DNA from 4 places in the Klebsiella sp. HN106 genome. Region 2 is predicted to be linked to each of the others. Evidence: predicted binding sites of a transcription regulator. Region 2 holds the regulator's gene; each other region holds the start of a gene.
What was found. Region 2 encodes PurR, which represses purine synthesis genes. Its sites were predicted from a motif close to CANGCAAACGTTTGCNTG; they were not measured.
Positions count from the first base shown of each region.

Region 1: a site for PurR is predicted at 2,833-2,850, ahead of ACSIPU_RS06720 (amino acid aminotransferase). Genes of this name have one in related genera too.
Region 3: a site for PurR is predicted at 1,252-1,269, ahead of tusA (sulfurtransferase TusA). Genes of this name have one in related genera too.
Region 4: a site for PurR is predicted at 3,579-3,596, ahead of glyA (serine hydroxymethyltransferase). Genes of this name have one in related genera too.

Region 1 covers NZ_JBLURD010000002.1:30,810-35,760, forward strand. The annotation lists gene asnS (asparagine--tRNA ligase) at 1-1,057, shown strand, start outside; gene ACSIPU_RS06715 (porin) at 1,647-2,726, shown strand; gene ACSIPU_RS06720 (amino acid aminotransferase) at 2,914-4,104, shown strand; gene ACSIPU_RS06725 (MBL fold metallo-hydrolase) at 4,171-4,818, opposite strand; gene ACSIPU_RS06730 (YcbK family protein) at 4,832-4,951, opposite strand, start outside.
Region 2 covers NZ_JBLURD010000001.1:687,121-692,071, reverse strand. The annotation lists gene punC (purine nucleoside transporter PunC) at 1-371, opposite strand, end outside; gene punR (DNA-binding transcriptional activator PunR) at 484-1,395, shown strand; gene purR (HTH-type transcriptional repressor PurR) at 1,414-2,439, opposite strand; gene ACSIPU_RS03255 (cytochrome bd-I oxidase subunit CydH) at 2,736-2,825, shown strand; gene ACSIPU_RS03250 (MFS transporter) at 2,996-4,162, shown strand; gene sodB (superoxide dismutase [Fe]) at 4,219-4,800, opposite strand.
Region 3 covers NZ_JBLURD010000011.1:64,221-69,171, forward strand. The annotation lists gene ACSIPU_RS21670 (DcrB family lipoprotein) at 1-297, opposite strand, end outside; gene ACSIPU_RS21675 (7-cyano-7-deazaguanine/7-aminomethyl-7-deazaguanine transporter) at 371-1,036, opposite strand; gene tusA (sulfurtransferase TusA) at 1,328-1,573, shown strand; gene zntA (Zn(II)/Cd(II)/Pb(II) translocating P-type ATPase ZntA) at 1,684-3,888, opposite strand; gene ACSIPU_RS21690 (lysoplasmalogenase) at 3,967-4,593, opposite strand; gene ACSIPU_RS21695 (DUF2500 domain-containing protein) at 4,736-4,951, shown strand, end outside.
Region 4 covers NZ_JBLURD010000004.1:47,122-52,072, reverse strand. The annotation lists gene ACSIPU_RS12910 (DUF5107 domain-containing protein) at 1-347, opposite strand, end outside; gene ACSIPU_RS12905 (ROK family transcriptional regulator) at 460-1,656, shown strand; gene ACSIPU_RS12900 (DoxX family protein) at 1,731-2,153, shown strand; gene glyA (serine hydroxymethyltransferase) at 2,209-3,462, opposite strand; gene hmpA (NO-inducible flavohemoprotein) at 3,788-4,951, shown strand, end outside.

The sequences.
Region 1 (4,951 bases), on a different contig from region 2:
CCATAGCATTGAATACCTGCGTGAAGTTGCCCACCTGCGCCCGCGCACCAACCTGATTGGCGCCGTGGCGCGCGTTCGCCATACCCTGGCGCAGGCGCTGCACCGCTTCTTTGACGAACAGGGTTTCTTCTGGGTTTCTACCCCGCTGATTACCGCTTCCGATACCGAAGGCGCGGGCGAGATGTTCCGCGTTTCCACGTTGGATCTGGAAAACCTGCCGCGCAACGATCAGGGCAAAGTCGATTTCGATAAGGACTTCTTTGGTAAAGAGTCATTCCTGACCGTTTCTGGCCAGCTGAACGGCGAAACCTACGCCTGCGCGCTATCCAAAATCTACACCTTCGGCCCAACCTTCCGTGCGGAAAACTCCAACACCACCCGCCACCTGGCAGAGTTCTGGATGCTGGAGCCGGAAGTCGCCTTTGCTAATCTGAACGATGTGGCAGGTCTGGCGGAAGCGATGCTGAAGTACGTTTTCAAAGCCGTTCTGGAAGAGCGGGCAGATGACATGCAGTTCTTTGCCGAACGCGTTGATAAAGATGCGATCGATCGTCTGCAACGTTTCGTTTCCGCGGATTTCGCTCAGGTGGATTATACTGACGCGGTCACCATTCTGGAAAATTGCGGTAAGCAGTTCGAAAACCCGGTGTACTGGGGCGTGGATCTCTCCTCCGAGCACGAACGCTATCTGGCGGAAGAGCATTTTAAAGCGCCGGTAGTCGTAAAAAACTACCCGAAAGAGATCAAGGCGTTCTATATGCGCCTTAACGAAGACGGGAAGACCGTCGCCGCAATGGACGTTCTGGCGCCGGGTATCGGTGAAATTATCGGCGGCTCCCAGCGTGAAGAACGCCTGGACGTACTTGACGCGCGCATGGCGGAAATGGGTCTTAATAAAGAAGACTACTGGTGGTACCGCGACCTGCGCCGTTACGGCACCGTGCCGCACTCCGGTTTTGGTCTGGGCTTCGAGCGTCTGATTGCCTACGTGACCGGCGTACAGAACGTTCGTGACGTGATTCCGTTCCCGCGCACTCCACGTAACGCCACATTCTGATTTTTTTGTTATCTAACGCAAAGGTCGGCGCAAGCCGGCCTTTTTTTATGTCAATTTACGTTAACGAGTTTCAGGAAATTTAAACATCAACCCGCGAAATTCATAAATATGTTACGCACTATTACGCTCTTACCTGAAGTTACAAACCGCACTTAATGTCCAAAAATCGTCAAACCTGCTGATTATATTGCTCACTATTTAATCAACCACCGCACATCTTGCAACGACAAAATCTGAATAAAAAAAAAGCAAAAAGCAGCTGTAAAATGCACAACCCCTCTGTTATCTAAATTAATCATAATTAATTCATATAGATATATAAAGAGAGCTGATTTTGTCAGCGAACAGGGACGGAATGTTGATAGAGTTCACAAAGTTCCCAAAAATACACATTTAGTTACATAGAATTTCCTTTTGTTACTCATATGAGATATTGGTAGCATTTTCAGGCTAGCGAAACGTTGTTCTGAATGGAAAGATGCCTCCAGACACCAAACTATCATCAATAGTTCCGTAAATTTTTATTGACGAAACGTATTGGCGGCAGTGGCAAGTGTTCATAAAAAAATATAAATGAGGGTAATAAATAATGATGAAGCGCAAAATTCTGGCAGCGGTAATTCCTGCCCTGCTGGTAGCCGGTGCAGCGAACGCTGCAGAAATCTATAACAAAAACGGCAACAAACTCGACTTTTACGGAAAAATGGTTGGCGAGCACGTCTGGACCACTAACGGTGACACCAGCAGCGACGACACCACCTACGCCCGTATCGGCCTGAAAGGCGAAACCCAGATCAACGATCAGCTGACCGGTTACGGCCAGTGGGAATACAACATGGATGCGTCCAACGTTGAAGGCTCCCAGACCACGAAAACCCGTCTGGCTTTCGCTGGCTTAAAAGCCGGTGAATACGGTTCATTCGACTACGGTCGTAACTACGGCGCCATCTACGACGTTGAAGCGGCGACCGATATGCTGGTTGAATGGGGCGGCGACGGCTGGACCAACACCGACAACTTCATGACCGCGCGTACCAACGGCGTTGCGACCTACCGTAACTCTGATTTCTTCGGTCTGGTTGATGGCCTGAGCTTTGCGCTGCAGTACCAGGGTAAAAACAAAGAACGCGCTGTGAAGAAACAAAACGGCGACGGCTTCAGCACCGCGGCTACCTACGCGTTTGACAACGGTGTAGCGCTGTCCGCTGGTTATGCTAACTCCAGCCGCAGCGGCGACCAGAAAGCAGACCGTCAGGGCGAAAAAGCTGAAGCATGGGCAACCTCCGCTAAGTATGATGCGAACAACATCTACGCTGCAGTCATGTACTCTCAGACCTACAACATGACTCCGGAAAACGAAGGCAACTATTTCGCTAACAAAACTCAGAACTTTGAAGCCGTTGTTCAGTATCAGTTCGACTTCGGCCTGCGTCCGTCCATCGGCTACGTACAGACTAAAGGTAAAGACCTGCGCTCCCGCGCTGGCTTCTCCGGCGGCGATGCTGACCTGGTTAAATACGTCGAAGTGGGTACCTGGTACTACTTCAACAAAAACATGAACGTCTACGCTGCGTATAAATTCAACCAGCTGGACGACAACGACTACACCCGTGCTGCGAAAGTCGCGACCGACGATCAGGCAGCGGTTGGTATCGTTTACCAGTTCTAATTTGCAGTACACCCCTTCGTGATATGCCTAAAAAGCAGGACTTCGGTCCTGCTTTTCTGCGTTCCTGAGAGGAAGATCGTAACTTTTAAAAACCTTCTCGCTTTTTGTCGCAAACGGTTGGCAATTAACATAACTCCCGTTAACCTGATAGCGGATTTCCCTTCAGTAATCACAATGGAACCTCGTCATGTTTGAGAACATTACCGCCGCCCCTGCCGACCCAATTCTGGGCCTGGCCGATCTGTTTCGTGCCGATGACCGCCCAACAAAAATTAATCTTGGAATTGGTGTTTATAAAGATGAAACGGGTAAAACACCGGTCCTGACTAGCGTGAAGAAAGCAGAACAGTATCTGCTGGAAAATGAAACCACCAAAAATTACCTGGGTATTGATGGTATTCCAGAGTTTGGTCGCTGCACTCAGGAGCTGCTGTTTGGGAAAGGCAGCGCGATTATCAATGATAAACGCGCTCGTACCGCCCAGACTCCCGGTGGTACAGGCGGCCTGCGCGTCGCCGCTGATTTTCTGGCGAAGAATACCGACGTTAAACGTATTTGGGTGAGCAACCCAAGCTGGCCGAACCATAAAAGCGTATTCAATTCAGCCGGACTCGACGTTCGCGAATATACCTACTACGATGCCGCAAACCACAAACTCGACTTCGATGGACTGCTGGCCAGCCTGAACGAAGCGCAGGCCGGTGACGTGGTTCTGTTCCACGGCTGCTGCCACAACCCAACCGGTATCGATCCAACGCTGGAACAGTGGCAACAGCTGGCGCAGCTCTCCGTAGAGAAAGGCTGGCTGCCGCTGTTTGACTTTGCCTACCAGGGCTTTGCCCGGGGCCTGGAAGAGGACGCTGAAGGCCTGCGCGCTTTCGCCGCGCTGCATAAAGAGCTGCTGGTAGCCAGCTCCTACTCGAAAAACTTCGGCCTGTATAACGAACGCGTAGGCGCCTGCACGCTGGTTGCCGCTGACCAGGAAACGGTAGACCGCGCCTTCAGCCAGATGAAGTCCGTTATCCGCGCAAACTACTCTAACCCGCCGGCTCACGGCGCCTCGGTAGTGGCGACCATTCTCAGCAATGACGCGCTGCGCGCCATCTGGGAACAAGAGTTAACCGACATGCGCCAACGCATCCAGCGCATGCGTCTGCTGTTCGTTAATACCCTGCAGGAAAAAGGCGCCAGCCGCGATTTCTCTTTCATCATTCAGCAAAACGGGATGTTCTCGTTTAGCGGCCTGACCAAAGAGCAGGTCCTGCGGTTACGCGAAGAGTTTGCGATTTACGCCGTGGCATCCGGGCGTATTAACGTCGCGGGCATGACGCCAGACAATATGGCGCCGCTGTGCGAAGCGATTGTTGCCGTACTGTAAGCCCGCTCTGTAGCAAAAGCAAAAGGCCGCATTCGCGGCCTTTTCATCTATTTTCTTCCGGCAAATTTACCAGACAGGCATCTCATCCTGCAGGAATGGGTTATGCAGACGCTCATACCCAAGCGTCGACATAGGGCCATGGCCAGGAATAAACGATACGTCATCGCCCAACGGCAAGAGTTTGCGTTTAATCGCATCGATCAGCTGGCTATGGTCGCCACGAGGGAAATCGCTACGCCCCACCCCACCTTTGAATATGACATCGCCAGAAATCAGCAGTCGGGAAGCGGCATCGAAGAAGACCACGTGCCCTGGAGTATGACCGGGACAGTGCAACACCTGCAGAGAGACGTTCCCCACGCTGACTACATCGCCTTCGTTCAACCAGCGATCCGGCTGAAGCGGCTGGCAATCTTCCAGACCAAACATCCGGCTCTGCGCCGGTAATCCTTCCAGCCAGAACTCATCTTCTTTTTCCGGCCCGATAATCGGCACGCCATAATGTTGCGCCAGCTCCGCCGCCGCACCAACGTGATCGAGATGGCCATGCGTCAGCAGAATTTGCATCAGGCTGACGCCTGCCGCGGTGACTTCCTGTTTGATTCGCTCAGCATCACCGCCGGGATCCACCAGCGCCGCCAGCCTGGTTTGTTCGCACCAGATTAAAGAACAGTTCTGCGCGAACGCAGTAACCGGAATAATACGATAGTTCATGAGGCTCCTTTCGTTACCAGTGCCGTACCGGCCCGGTATCAATATGCACAAAGTTGCTACGTGGGTAGTATCCTACACCACCTGAACGCATAGATAACGCGGCTTTGCGAACATTGCTTAACGAAATGCCTTC
Region 2 (4,951 bases):
TAATAATCGGTCACCATAGCCTGCCAGGTCACCGCGGCGGCGCAAACCCCCAGAGCCTGGATAAAACGCAGCGCCAGCATCAGCGTAGCATCGCGGACCCAAAGCATGCCCAGACAGCCGATGGCAAAGATGGCCAGTCCGCTCAACAGCACCGGTTTACGGCCGTAACGATCGGAGATGGGCCCCCAGAAAAGCTGGCCCAGCGCAAAGCCCGCGAGAAACAGACTCAGGCTGGCGCTGATCGACGCCGCTGAGGTATGCAGATCTTGCTGCATGGCCGCAAAAGCCGGCAGGTACATATCGGTGGCCAGAAAGCCCAGAACGCTGAGTCCGGCCAGCCAGACTAAAAATCCTTTCCCAGGTTGTTGCATATCATTCTCTTTTTAGTGATGCAGGTACGATGGCGCAGAGTGTAGGGAGTGCATTCAGGCTTGTGAAACGCTAATATTTGTCAGGTGAATTCAAAAATTTTGCAGGCAGAAAATGTGGTCTGAATACTCGCTTGAAGTTGTCGATGCTGTCGCCCGCAACGGCAGCTTTAGCGCCGCTGCGCAGGAATTGCACCGCGTCCCTTCGGCCGTCAGCTATACCGTGCGTCAGCTGGAAGAGTGGCTGGCGGTGCCGCTATTTGAACGCCGCCATCGGGATGTCGAGCTAACCCCTGCCGGCGTTTGGTTTTTGCAGGAAGGGCGATCTGTTATCAAAAAAATGCAGATCACCCGCCAGCAGTGTCAGCAGATAGCCAACGGCTGGCGCGGACAGCTCTCTATCGCGGTGGATAATATCGTTAAGCCAACGCGTATGCGGCAGATGATCGTTGATTTCTATCGTCACTTTGATGACGTTGAGCTGATTGTTTTTCAGGAGGTGTTCAACGGCGTCTGGGATGCGCTGGCCGACGGTCGCGTGGAGCTGGCGATCGGCGCAACGCGCTCAATTCCGGTCGGGGGCCGCTACGCCTTTCGTGATATGGGAATGCTGAGCTGGGACTGCGTCGTCGCAAGCCACCATCCGCTGGCCAAAATGACGGGACCTTTAAGCGATGACGTCCTGCGCAACTGGCCATCGCTGGTCAGAGAGGATACTTCACGCTCGCTGCCGAAGCGGACCACCTGGCTGCTCGATAACCAGAAGAGGGTGGTTGTGCCGGACTGGGATGCCTCTGAAACCTGTCTCTCCGCGGGGCTGTGCGTCGGGATGGTGCCCGGGCATTTAGCAAAGCCGTGGCTCGATAGCGGTGAATGGACGGCGCTGGAGCTGGAGAACCCATTCCCGGATGCTGCCTGCTGTCTGACGTGGCAGCAAAGCGATGCCTCTCCGGCCCTGTTATGGCTGCTGGATTATCTTGGCGATAGCGAAACGCTGAATCGGGAGTGGCTGCGGGCGCCGGAATAACCGACGCCGCAGGAAAGGTTAACGGCGGTAATCGACAAACGGGCCGTCGGCCACAGAGCGGCGCTCGACCAGACGCGGATGGACTTCAATCGACTGCGAGACTTCGCGCTTATTGACGATGCGATCCAGCAGCATATTAAAGGCCGCTTCGCCCAGAGAGTCTTTAGGCTGATGGATGGTGGTCAGCGCCGGGCTGAAGTAGCGGGCGTTGCGCACGTTATCATAACCGATCAGCGAAATATCCTGCGGCACGCGCAGCCCCATTTCATCCGCCGCGCAGATGGCGCCCATGGCCATAATATCGCCGCCGCAGAAAATAGCCGTCGGGCGAGGATGCTGGTTGAGAATTTGCTGCATGGCGCGATAGCCGGACTCCGGTTCAAAATCGCCCTGGACAATCCAGTTTTCCGGAACGCCGATCTGCGCTTCTTCCATGGCTTTCATAAAGCCTGCCAGCCGGCCCGCACCGGTGTTACGCTCCAGTGGGCCTGGGATCACGCCGATATCGCGGTGGCCGCGTTCAACCAGGTAGCGTCCGGCAATATAGCCGCCTTCGAAGGCGTTATCGACGACCGAATCAGTAAAGTCGGCTTTTGCCTCGCCCCAGTCCATGACCACCATCGGGATGTGGCGATACTCTTCCAGCATGCTTAAAACTGATTCCGGATACTCGGAGCACATCACCAGCAGGCCATCAACGCGCTTCTGCGCCATCATTGACAGATAGGCGCGCTGTTTCTCCGGGTCGTTCCAGGCGTTGCCGAGGATAAGGGTATAGCCCTTCTGGAAGCAGTTTTTCTCGACTGCTTCGATAATCTCGGCGAAATAAGCCGCTTCGCTGCTGGTCGCCAGCAGACCAATAGACTTGGTGTGATTGACCTTCAGGCTGCGAGCAACGGCGCTGGGGGAGTAATGCAGCTCCTTAATGGCCGCCCATACCGCATTGCGCGTCTCTTCCGCTACGAATCGGGTTTTGTTAATTACATGTGATACTGTTGTAGTGGAAACGTTTGCGCGTTTCGCTACATCTTTAATAGTTGCCATTACTTCTCACTCCAGACCTTGACCTGATCGTCTGTTTATCGGTACGTAAACGATTGCCTGTACACACCCTGGCGCCAAAATGGATCATGGCATCACGTCGGGAAAACGACACAGAACGACAGGAAGGGGTCAATGGCCGATACGCTTTCAAATTAGCGTGGGATTTTGTCCGATCTTGGGGCAAAGGGGAAGAGCAAAAATGTGCATCACTCTAAATCTCGGAAGATTTTTACGCTATTCTGTGTAAAAATGAGCAAGCTCACTTTTCATGTGGGGATAATCAGGGGGAAAAATTGATGGATACAAATTTAAAGTTTTCGCTGACGACAACGATTATTGTTCTGGGTTTGATTGTTGCCGCAGGTTTGACTGCAGTACTGCACTAATTCTTTACTGAGAGGGAGGGGCCGCTCTCCCTTTACCCCCCCGCCTATTATTATCAATTTCGCAAAAATCTTTTGCCATTTCGTTTACTTTTGTTTTTCTGTGATTGATGTCATGCTTTTGACTTCTGAATAAGATGCCGTCGCTGAAGGCGGCCTGATGGAGTTCCTGCATGAAAATCAACTTTCCCCTGCTCGCACTGGCGATCGGCGCCTTTGGTATCGGCACGACCGAGTTCTCCCCGATGGGACTATTACCGGTTATTGCTAAAGGCGTGGATGTGTCCATTCCGGCGGCGGGAATGCTCATTAGCGCTTATGCCATCGGCGTGATGGTCGGTGCGCCGTTAATGACCCTGCTGCTCTCCCACCGCGCGCGCAGAAATGCGCTAATCTTTCTGATGGCCATTTTTACCCTCGGTAATGTGCTCTCTTCAATTGCCCCGGATTACACTACGCTGCTGCTGTCGCGCATTATTACCAGCCTCAACCACGGCGCCTTCTTCGGTCTCGGCTCGGTGGTGGCGGCGAGCGTGGTGCCTAAACATAAGCAGGCCAGCGCGGTAGCAACGATGTTTATGGGGCTGACGATCGCCAATATCGGCGGCGTTCCTGCGGCAACCTGGCTGGGCGAAACTATCGGCTGGCGAATGTCGTTTCTGGCAACGGCGGGGCTGGGCGTTGTAGCGATGATCGGCCTGTGGCTGTCGCTACCGAAGGGCAGCGCCGGCGAACGTCCGGACGTGAAGCAGGAACTTGCGGTGCTGATGCGTCCGCAGGTGCTGTCGGCGCTATTGACCACCGTGTTGGGCGCCGGGGCGATGTTCACGCTTTATACCTATATCTCCCCGGTTCTGCATACCATCACCCACGCTTCACCGCTGTTTGTGACCGCCATGCTGGTGCTGATTGGCGTCGGTTTCTCGCTGGGTAACTATCTCGGCGGTAAGTTTGCCGACCGTTCCGTTACCGCAACGCTGAAGGGCTTTCTTCTGCTGCTGATGGTCATTATGCTGGCGATCCCGCTGCTGGCTCAGTCGCAGGTGGGAGCGGCGATAAGTATGGTTGTCTGGGGGGCGGCGACGTTTGCGGTGGTACCGCCTTTGCAGATGCGCGTGATGCGCGTCGCTCATGAGGCGCCGGGGCTGTCTTCATCGGTTAATATCGGGGCCTTCAATCTTGGTAACGCGCTGGGCGCGGCGGCGGGCGGCGCGGTTATATCCGGCGGCCTGGGATATGCGTTCGTACCGGTGATGGGAGCGATTATCGCGGGCGTAGCGCTACTGCTGGTGCTGTTCAGCGGGCGGGCGCAACCGGAAGAGGCGTTTGCTAACCATTAAGTTCACGTGAAGTGAAATAATAACCGCAGAAGCAGCAATGCTTCTGCGGTTGGCTTTTATGCTGCCAGATTAGCGGCAACAAACTTCCAGTTTACCAGCGCCCAGAAGTGTTCCAGATAGTTCGGACGGGCGTTACGGTAGTCGATGTAATACGCATGTTCCCAGACATCCACGGTCAGCAGCGGGGTAGCGTCGCTGGTCAGCGGCGTACCGGCGTTGCTGGTAGAGACGATGGCCAGGCTACCGTCGGCATTTTTCACCAGCCAGGTCCAGCCTGCGCCGAAATTTTTTGCCGCCGCGTCGGTGAATTTGGCCTTGAAATCCGCGAAGCTGCCGAAGGATTTAGCGATAGCCGCCGCCAGTTCGCCTTCCGGTTCGCCACCGGCGTTTGGTGCCAGGCAGTTCCAGTAGAAGGTGTGGTTCCAGACCTGCGCGGCGTTGTTGAAGACGCCGCCATCGGAAGAACGCACGATCTCTTCCAGGGTTTTGCCTTCAAACGCGGTGCCTTTGATCAGGTTGTTAAGGTTAGTCACATAGGCCTGGTGGTGCTTACCGTAGTGGTATTCCAGGGTTTCCGCTGAAATGTGCGGCGCCAGGGCGTCTTTTGCATATGGTAATGCAGGTAATTCGAACGACATTGCTACTCTCCTTTTTATCGTTATACCCTTCATAATCCCAGCGGCATCTGTATTAACTGCCTGCACTTACCCCGGTCATGTACTGTTGTTCGCTCCCGGGATGCGCTGAGCTGCCGCAAGACTCGGCTTATGCCTCGCCCCTTTGAGGCCT
Region 3 (4,951 bases), on a different contig from region 2:
CATCACCGCCAGCTCTTCATTGGTATTGTCGCCAACAATCACGATCACCGCTTTTTGTCCGGTGGCATCAGAGTAGACGTGCATATTGTTGGCCTGGGTGCCCAGCTTGCCGCTCTGGTCGGTCATACCGGCAGGCAGGGAGAAGCTCAGTTTGCCATCCAGCAGACTAATAGGTTGCCCGCTGGCGTTGCTTTCCGCAGCAGCCCCGGCAGTCGGCGTTTTGGTATCGCTGTTATCACAGGCAGCAAGCCCCATAACCAGCAGGCCAATACCGACATATTTAACCAAATTGCGCATTGACATCTTCCTTTCGATAAACGGCCATTAACGGCTCATTCGCTTATCTTATCACATCGTTTCGCGAGTACTCTTAACCTGGCTGCAATGCGGATAAATCAGATTTATCTGCCAGTTTTTTCAGCAGCATATTCAACAACATGCCGTACATCGGCAGGAAGAATACGATGCTAATCAGCACCTTGAAGCAATAATCGACGATGGCGATTTCCCCCCAGTGCGCCGCCATAAACGGGTCCGGGCTGCGCCAGAAGGCGATAAAGAAGAAGGCCAGCGTATCGCTGATGTTACCGAAAAGGGTGGATGCCGTGGGCGCCAGCCACCAGCGGCGGCTCTGACGCAGGCGGTTAAAGACGTGGACGTCAAGGATTTGCCCCAGCGCGTAGGCCATAAAGCTGGCGGCGGCGATACGAGCGACAAACAGGTTAAAGCTGGTTAAGGCGGCAAAGCCCTGCCACTCGCCCATGTAGAACAGCGCGGAAACCCCGTAGGAGATCAGCAGCGCCGGGATCATCACCGCGAGGATAATGCGTCGCGCCAGCGGAGCGCCGAAAATGCGTACCGTCAGATCGGTGGCGAGGAAAATAAACGGAAAGCTGAACGCGCCCCAGGTGGTATGAAAACCAAAGATGGAGATCGGTAGCTGCACCAGATAGTTACTGGAAGTGATGACCAGCAGATGGAAAAGCGATAGCCAGATCAGCGCTTTTTTACGCTGTACGGTAGTAAACGGACTCATATTGTGACCTTTTTATGCCCGTTATTCTTCAAGCTGCAGATGCGTTAACTTTCCTCGCTCATCCCAGTCACTTACTGATGTAAGCTCCTGGAAATTCGCTGCGTCGTCGCCTTTCTGCAACTCGAATGATTTAGGGCCAGAGAGTTGGGGTGAGGGAACCCAATAAAAACGGCTGCATGATACTGCGTTGCGTGCGTAATGCAATGGTTGTTTTTCGCGCAAACGTTAACCTGGCTTGCGTACTGGCGAACTGGGGGTAAACTAGGGCCGTTTTGTTAATGTGAGATGAAAATGAGCGAACTTTTCTCCAGCCCTGACCATACGCTTGATGCGCAGGGGCTTCGTTGCCCGGAACCGGTGATGATGGTGCGCAAGACCGTGCGTACGATGCCGGTGGGCGAGACGCTGCTAATTGTGGCCGACGATCCGGCGACCACCCGCGATATTCCCGGTTTCTGCCGCTTTATGGAGCATGAGCTACTGGCGCAGGAAACCGAGGCGCTGCCGTACCGCTATCTGATTCGTAAAAGCCACTGAGCCAGGCCTCCCCGGATCGCGGCTGACGCCTTATCCGGGCTACAAAAAACAGACCGCACTAACCTGTAGCCCGGGCAAGGCGCGTCAAGCGCCGCCTCCGGGGCTTGCCCTTACTTCTTACGCAGCAACCGCAGCGCGTTAGCGGTGACCAGCACCGTCGCCCCGGTATCAGCCAGCACCGCTAGCCACAGGCCGGTCAGGCCGAGCAAGGTGGTGACGAGGAAAATGCCCTTCAGACCCAAAGCGATGGCGATGTTCTGCCGGATATTGGCGTGGGTGGCGCGCGCCAGCGAAATCATCTGCGCCAGCCCGGTCAGGCGGTTATGGGTCAATGCCGCATCGGCGGTCTCCAGAGCAACGTCGGTGCCGCTGCCCATCGCGATACCTATCGTCGCCGCTTTCATCGCCGGCGCATCGTTGATACCGTCGCCGACCATGGCCAGCGGCGACTGGGCATTAAGCGCTATCACCGCCTGCACTTTGTCCGCGGGCAGCAGCCCGGCGCGGAACGCCAGTCCCAGCTCGTTAGCGATAGCCGCCGCCGCACGTGGATTATCGCCGGTCAGTATCACTCCCTGAACGCCCAACTGATGGAGCTCATCCACCGCCTGACGGGCATCATCGCGAAGCGTATCGCGCAGCGCCAGAATCCCCAGCAGCGTCTTATCGCGCATTACCAGCACCACGGTTTGCCCGGCGCTCTCCATCTGCTGAATAGGTTCATCGTACTGCGGATCGCGAGTTTTACCGGCGGCGCAAATCAGCACCTGGCGTCCTTCAACCTGAGCCTCAATGCCGGATCCGGCCAGCGCGCGCTGATCGCTTGCCGACGGAATGACCAGCCGGCGCTGTTCTGCCTCACGCACGATAGCCTGGGCTAACGGGTGGCTGGAGCCTTGCTCCACGGCGGCCGCGAGCGCCAGCAGATCGTTTTCGCTGATGTCTGCGGTCGCCATCACCGCAGTGACGCGCGGCTGGCCGATGGTCAGGGTACCGGTTTTATCAAACGCCACCTGGCGCACGCGGCCGAGCTGCTCCAGCGCCGCGCCGCCTTTAATCAGCGCGCCGCGTCGTGCCGCTACCGCCAGCCCGGAGGTAATTGCCGCCGGGGTGGAGATCACCAGCGCGCACGGACAGCCAATCAGCAGCAGCGTTAAGCCTTTATAGATCCACGGCAGCCAGGCGCCCGCAAACAGCAGCGGCGGAACAATGGCCACCAGCAGGGCGACGACCATAATCGCCGGGGTATAGATGCGGCTAAAGCGATCGATAAAGCGTTCAATCGGCGCGCGGCGCTCCTCCGCTTCTTCAATCAGCTTAAGAATACGATCGATAGCGCTGTCGCCCGGTTCGGAGATCACCGTCAGCTGTACCAGACGATCGACGCTGGTGGCGCCGGCCGCTACGCGTTCCCCGGCGTTACGCTCTACCGGTACGGATTCACCGGTCAAAGCGCTCTCATCGAAGCTGGCGAAGGGGGAGAGTAGCTGGCCATCGGCAGGGAGGCGGCCTCCGGCGGCGACTTCAATCACGTCGCCGGGGCGCAGGTCGTGCTGGGCTACGGTTTCACGCACGCCATCGCGCACGCGGATTGCCGTGTCGGGCTTCAGCGCCATCAATGCGCTGACGCCTTGCCGCGCGCGGCTGGCAGCCCATCCCTCAAGACGTTCGCCGATTAAAAACAGTAGCAGGACCATCGCCGCTTCGGCGGTGGCGCCGATAAACAGCGCGCCGATGGCTGCGACGCTCATCAGGGTTTCAATGGCGAACCAGCTTCCGCTTCTGATCAGGCGTATCGCTTGCCGGGCGACCGGCCACAGGCCGACCAGCGTGGTTGCGATGAAGGCGATTTCGCCCAGAGGCGGGCTGAACTGCTCCAGCCCCCAGCTTAGTCCCATCATGATGACCAGCGTGATGAGCGGCAGATTCTCGCGCAGCCACGAGGTGGACTCCTCTGCCCGTGGCGCGTTTTCATCACGCAGCTGATAGCCCGCGGCGCGCACGGCGCTTTCGATTTGCGGACCAACATCGCCCTCGGCATTGACCAGCAGCTTTTCGGTGGCGAACAGTACCTGCACCTGGCTGACCCCCGGTACCTGGCGAACGGCGGTTTCGACCTTGCGCGCGCAGGCTGCGCAATCCATGCCTTCTACCAGCCAACTAAAGCGTGCGTGCCTCAGAGCCTCGTTTTCCTCGGTGGTTTCGCTGCGGCAGGCGTGGTCCGCGCAGCAGCTTTCCGCCGGCTGCGCGGCAGGGGTAAATTTTAACGATGAGAAGTGTGGGACTTTTTTATCCTGCGATTCTGGAGCCGACATAGGACCCTCCGGGTAATGATAATTTTCTCATTACCCGCAGGATACACTCTGGAGTCGACTCCAGAGTCAAGCGCTTAATTACAAATAAAGCGCGCGGACGATCAGGAAGTGCCCGGCGAAGTAAAATGCCGAGGAGATCGCGTTGTCAGCGCGGAAGCGGCGGCGATAATGGCTGATCAGCCAGACCGCGTTGCCGAGCAGCAGGAATGCCGCGCCAGCGAAGCCGGACAGGGCGGTATCCGTCGGGCGGGCAAACCACAGCTCCCCGGCCAGCCAGACCATCACCAGCGTCATCGCGATAAAGGTAAACACCGGCATCCGCATCTCTTCCAGACGCGTCCAGATAATCGCCAGCAGCAGCGCGCCGAGGATCAGCAGCACCAGCGGCAGCGGCCAGAAGAAAGATAGCGTCAGCTGGCTGGCAAACCAGATGGTGTAGAGCAGATGCGAGAGAAAGAATGCCCCCACGGCGTACATTACCCGCTGCCGCGGCAGCAGGGTCAGCGCGTCGCCGACCAGCGAGGCGCAAAGCCCCGCCAGCACCAGATAGCTGATGGCGTTAAACATCGGCGCTTGCCAGGCCAGTAACAGAAGCAGGATCAGCGTGACGGGTTTAAACACCCAGCGACGCCAGGCAGGCCCACGATAAGACGCATCGACGTAAAGCCATGCGGAGAAACAGACAGCAATAAATGACCAAAGCATAGTAAGTCCCTGTATCTGTTATCATTACGTAAGTGATTGTACTTACAGTACTGAATCTCAGTGTAGTGGTTTGCAGAGGAAGATGACAATGATAATCAAGCCACAGTATGCTTATTCCTGATAATTCCTGGGGGCAAGGTGAATGAGTAAAGTTCCGCTGTTTTTTATGGTTGCCGTTGCCATCATTGCGGTTGCCGCGTCGTATCGCTATGTGCAGCAGCGTCGGGAAAAAATGGATAACGATGCCGCGCCGCTGTTGCAAAAACGGGTGGTGGTGAGCAATAAGCGGGAGAAGGTGATTAACGATCGCCGTTCGCGCCAGCAGACGGTGACGCCTGCCGGCAGCGAAATGCGTTAT
Region 4 (4,951 bases), on a different contig from region 2:
ATACCGCCGGAGATCCATGGCCCCAGCAGCCCCACCAGGGCGGGCTTCACAACTTCATTGTAATACACGAAATCGCGCTGTTTAACCTTGTCATACGCCCGATGTATACGGCCGCCGAGTTCCGGTAACAGCATAATTCGAATGAAATCATTCTCCATCCATACTGCCTGATAATCGCGCATCTCACGTTCGCCGGTCAGGGTGTCAATCACGCCGTAGGGATAGACGTTACCTGAAGAACCTTGATAAACGCGTTTTTCCAGAAACATGGGGTTCGGATCCTCCGCCCCCGTTGTCCACGTAGGTAATGTAATTATTTCCTGCCAGACCTTAACCGAACCGTACATGACGCCTCCACTAAACAAAGTAAGGTAAAATTCGCTATGAGAGGAGTTTATATCGTCATTTAGCTGCTAAAATGCGCAATGCTCACGCAATAAAGTTAAGGGAGTTAAGTGTATGCAGCGTACCGGTTTAAATAATGCCCGGGTCAGACAGGCCAATAAATCCATTTTTTTGGCTCATCTCTGGCGGGAGAAGCAGCTGAGTAAATCCCAGCTTTCTCAGCTCACCGGACTCTCTATTCCGGCGGTGAGCAATATTCTTGAAGAGCTGCTCAGCGAGGGACTGATCGATCACTCCACGGAAAAAATGAGCAAACGCGGCGTGAACAGCGGAAGCTACCAGATCCCCGCGCGCGGAGCCTGGACGCTATGCATGAATATTACGCCGACCAGTATTGAGTATCAGCTTGCCGATGCCCGTCTACTGGCGGTTGACGGCCACCAGCATTTGCCCATCGATGCCCCTACGCCGCAGGCCCTTCTGGAGGCCATCGTGGAATGCTGGCGGCGTATCCACCGCCTCTACCCGCAGCACAGCATCAATCTCGCCCTTGGCGTCCATGGTCAGGTTGATCCGATCACCGGCGTTTCACAAACCATGCCCCAGGCGCGCTGGAAAACGCCGATTGAAATAAAGTATCTGCTGGAAGAACAGCTCGGCGTGCAGGTACGGGTAGATAATGACTGCGTGATGCTGGCGCTGGCGGAGAAATGGCAGCATCCGGGCCCACAACCGGATTTTTGCGTGATCAACGTCGATTACGGTATTGGATCATCGTTTGTGATTAACGATCAGATTTATCGAGGAAGCCTCTACGGCAGCGGGCAGATTGGACACACGATTGTGAACCCTGACGGCAAAGCCTGCGACTGCGGGAGATATGGCTGTCTTGAAACCGTAGCCTCCCTCAGCGCGTTGAAAAAACAGGCGCGGATGTGGCTTAAAACCCAGCCTGAGGCGCAGCGATCTCCGGAGCAGTTAACCACGGCATCGCTCATTGAGGCCTGGGAACAGGGAGACGTGCATATTCGCGCATGGGTTGATAACGCCGCCAACGCTATTGGCTTAAGTCTTTATAATTTCTTAAATATTTTGAATATTAACCAGATCTGGCTATACGGTCGCAGCTGTGCTTTTGGCGAACAGTGGCTGGAGAGTATCGTCAAACAAACCGGCTTTAATCCGTTTGACCACGGCGATACGCCGAGAGCGCATGCCACCCAAATCGGTTTTGGCACACTGACCCGCGCTCAGCAGCTGATGGGGATCGGTTATCTGTATGTTGAGGAGCAACTGCAGACGCTGCGTTAATCGTCAGGGGGACGTGGCGGAGCGCAAATTTGTGTATTACGTTTAAATCACACGTCTCTCATAACGAGCTGATCATGAACACTCTACGCTACTTTGACTTTGGTTCCTCCCGCTCTCTGCTGCTGCTGATTGCGCGTATCGCGGTAGTGGTGCTGTTTATTCTTTTCGGTTATCCCAAGCTGCTCGGCTTTAGCGGCACGGTGCAGTATATGGCCTCCTCCGGCGCGCCGATGCCAACGCTTGCGGCCATCATTGCCATTATTATGGAGGTGCCGGCGGCCATTTTAATTGTGCTGGGCTTTTTCACCCGCCCGCTGGCGGTGATCTTTATTTTTTATACTCTTGGTACCGCGGTGATTGGCCATCACTACTGGAATATGTCCGGCGATGCGGTACTACCGAACATGATTAACTTCTGGAAAAACATCAGTATTGCCGGCGCCTTCCTGCTGCTGGCAATAACCGGGCCCGGAGCGATTTCGCTCGACCGCCGCTAATTAACAGGCACAAAAAAGGCCGCATCAGCGGCCTTTTTTAGCTCAATGCTAACGCTTATGCATAGACCGGGAAGCGTGCGCAGATATCCAGCACTTTACCCTTCACGCGCTCAATGACCGCTTCGTCATTGATGTTGTCCAGCACGTCGCACATCCAGCCGGCCAGCTCTTTGACTTCTGCTTCCTTAAAGCCGCGACGGGTCACCGCCGGAGAACCGATACGGATACCAGAGGTCACAAACGGGCTCTTCGGATCGTTCGGCACGCTGTTTTTGTTGACGGTGATGTTGGCGCGGCCCAGAGCAGCGTCAGCTTCTTTACCGGTCAGGTTTTTATCGACCAGATCCAGCAGGAACAGATGGTTTTCAGTGCCGCCGGAAACCACTTTGTAGCCGCGGTTCAGGAACACTTCGACCATCGCTTTGGCATTTTTCGCTACCTGCTGCTGGTAAACTTTGAACTCTGGCTCCATCGCTTCTTTCAGCGCGACGGCTTTCGCCGCGATAACGTGCATCAGCGGGCCGCCCTGGGCGCTCGGGAATACGGCGGAGTTCAGTTTTTTGTACAGCTCTTCGCTACCGCCTTTCGCCAGGATCAGGCCGCCGCGCGGACCGGCCAGGGTTTTGTGGGTGGTGGTGGTCACGACGTGAGCATGCGGAACCGGGTTCGGGTAAACGCCTGCGGCGATCAGACCGGCAACGTGAGCCATATCGACGAACAGGTATGCACCGATGCTGTCAGCGATTTCACGCATTTTTGCCCAGTCAACCACGCCGGAATAAGCCGAGAAACCACCGATAATCATCTTCGGTTTATGTTCCTGAGCCTGCTTAGCCATATCGTCGTAGTCAATTTTACCGGACTCATCGATACCGTAAGGGATGATGTTGTACAGTTTGCCAGAGAAGTTGACCGGAGAGCCGTGAGTCAGGTGACCACCTTGCGCCAGGTTCATACCCAGAACGGTATCGCCCGGCTGCAGCAGAGCGGTATAGACCGCGAAGTTCGCCTGGGAGCCGGAGTGCGGCTGCACGTTAGCGTAGTCAGCGCCGAACAGTTCTTTAGCGCGGTCAATCGCCAGCTGCTCTACGATATCGACGTATTCACAGCCGCCGTAGTAGCGCTTGCCCGGGTATCCTTCAGCGTATTTGTTGGTCAGCTGAGAGCCCTGCGCCTGCATTACGCGCGGGCTGGTGTAGTTTTCGGAGGCGATCAGTTCGATGTGCTCTTCCTGACGTACTTTTTCTTGCTCCATAGCCTGCCACAGTTCGGCATCATAATCGGCAATGTTCATTTCACGCTTTAACATCCGCATCTCCTGACTCAGCTAACAATAAAATTTCGGCCTAAAAAGGCGGTCCACCTGGACAACGGCCCACAGTATAACTGAATCATTCTGCGATAACAGGTCTTGACAAAGGATTTTACGCAAACGATTGGCTCCGCATTACACAAGGCTTTGAGCAATAAAGCACCTTCGATTATCAACGGATTTCTTTTCAGGTTTGTGATGCAAATAATTCATGTTGTAACTGTCTTAAGGTAAAGCGTTAAAGAACCATTTACAAAGCAGGGTTATTTTTATAAGATGCATTTAATATGCATCATTAAGATAACTTATAAAGGAAGCTGCTATGCTCGACGCCCAGACCATCGCTACGGTGAAAGCCACCATCCCCCTGCTGGTTGAAACCGGTCCAAAACTGACCGCTCATTTTTACGACCGCATGTTTGCTCACAATCCCGAATTAAAAGAAATCTTCAATATGAGCAATCAGCGCAACGGCGACCAGCGCGAGGCGCTGTTCAACGCGATTGCCGCCTATGCCAGCAATCTCGAGAACCTGCCCGCCCTGCTGCCGGCGGTAGAGAAAATCGCCCAGAAGCACACCAGCTTCCAGATTCAACCCGAGCAGTACAATATTGTTGGTACTCACCTGCTGGCGACCCTCGATGAGATGTTCAGTCCGGGCCAGGAAGTACTGGATGCCTGGGGCAAGGCCTACGGAGTGCTGGCCAACGTCTTTATTAATCGTGAAGCGCAAATCTATAACGAAAGCGCCAGCAAAACCGGCGGCTGGGAAGGCACCCGCGCATTCCGCATCGTCAAAAAAACGCCGCGCAGCGCGCTGATTACCAGCTTTGAATTTGAGCCGGTCGACGGCGGCTCGGTAGCGGAATATCATCCAGGCCAGTATCTGGCGGTCTGGCTGAAGCCGGAAGGTTTTCCGCATCAGGAAATTCGCCAGTACTCTTTGACCCGCAAACCCGACGGTAAAGGCTATCGTATCGCGGTTAAACGTGAAAACGGCGGCCAGGTTTCAAACTGGCTGCATGATTCAGCGAAAGAAGGCGACGTGATCTATCTGGCCGCGCCGGCCGGCGATTTCTTCCTCAACGTGGCGCCGGAAACGCCAGTCACGCTGCTCTCCGGCGGCGTCGGTCAGACGCCGATGCTGGCAATGCTGGACACGCTGGCAAAAGCGCAGCATCCGGCGCAGGTGAACTGGTTCCACGCGGCAGAGAACGGCGACGTGCACGCCTTCGCGGACGAAGTGAAAACGCTGGGTGAAACGCTGCCGAAGTTTACTTCTCACGTCTGGTACCGCAGCCCGAGCGAAGCGGACCGTCAATCCGGCGCGTTTGACAGCGAAGGTTTGATGGATTTATCGGCCCTGGCCGACAAGATCGGCGACCCGCAGATGCAGTTCTATCTGTGCGGCCCGGTGGCGTTTATGCAGTTTGCCGCGAAGCAGCTGGTAGATCTGGGCGTGAGCAGCGACAACATTCATTATGAG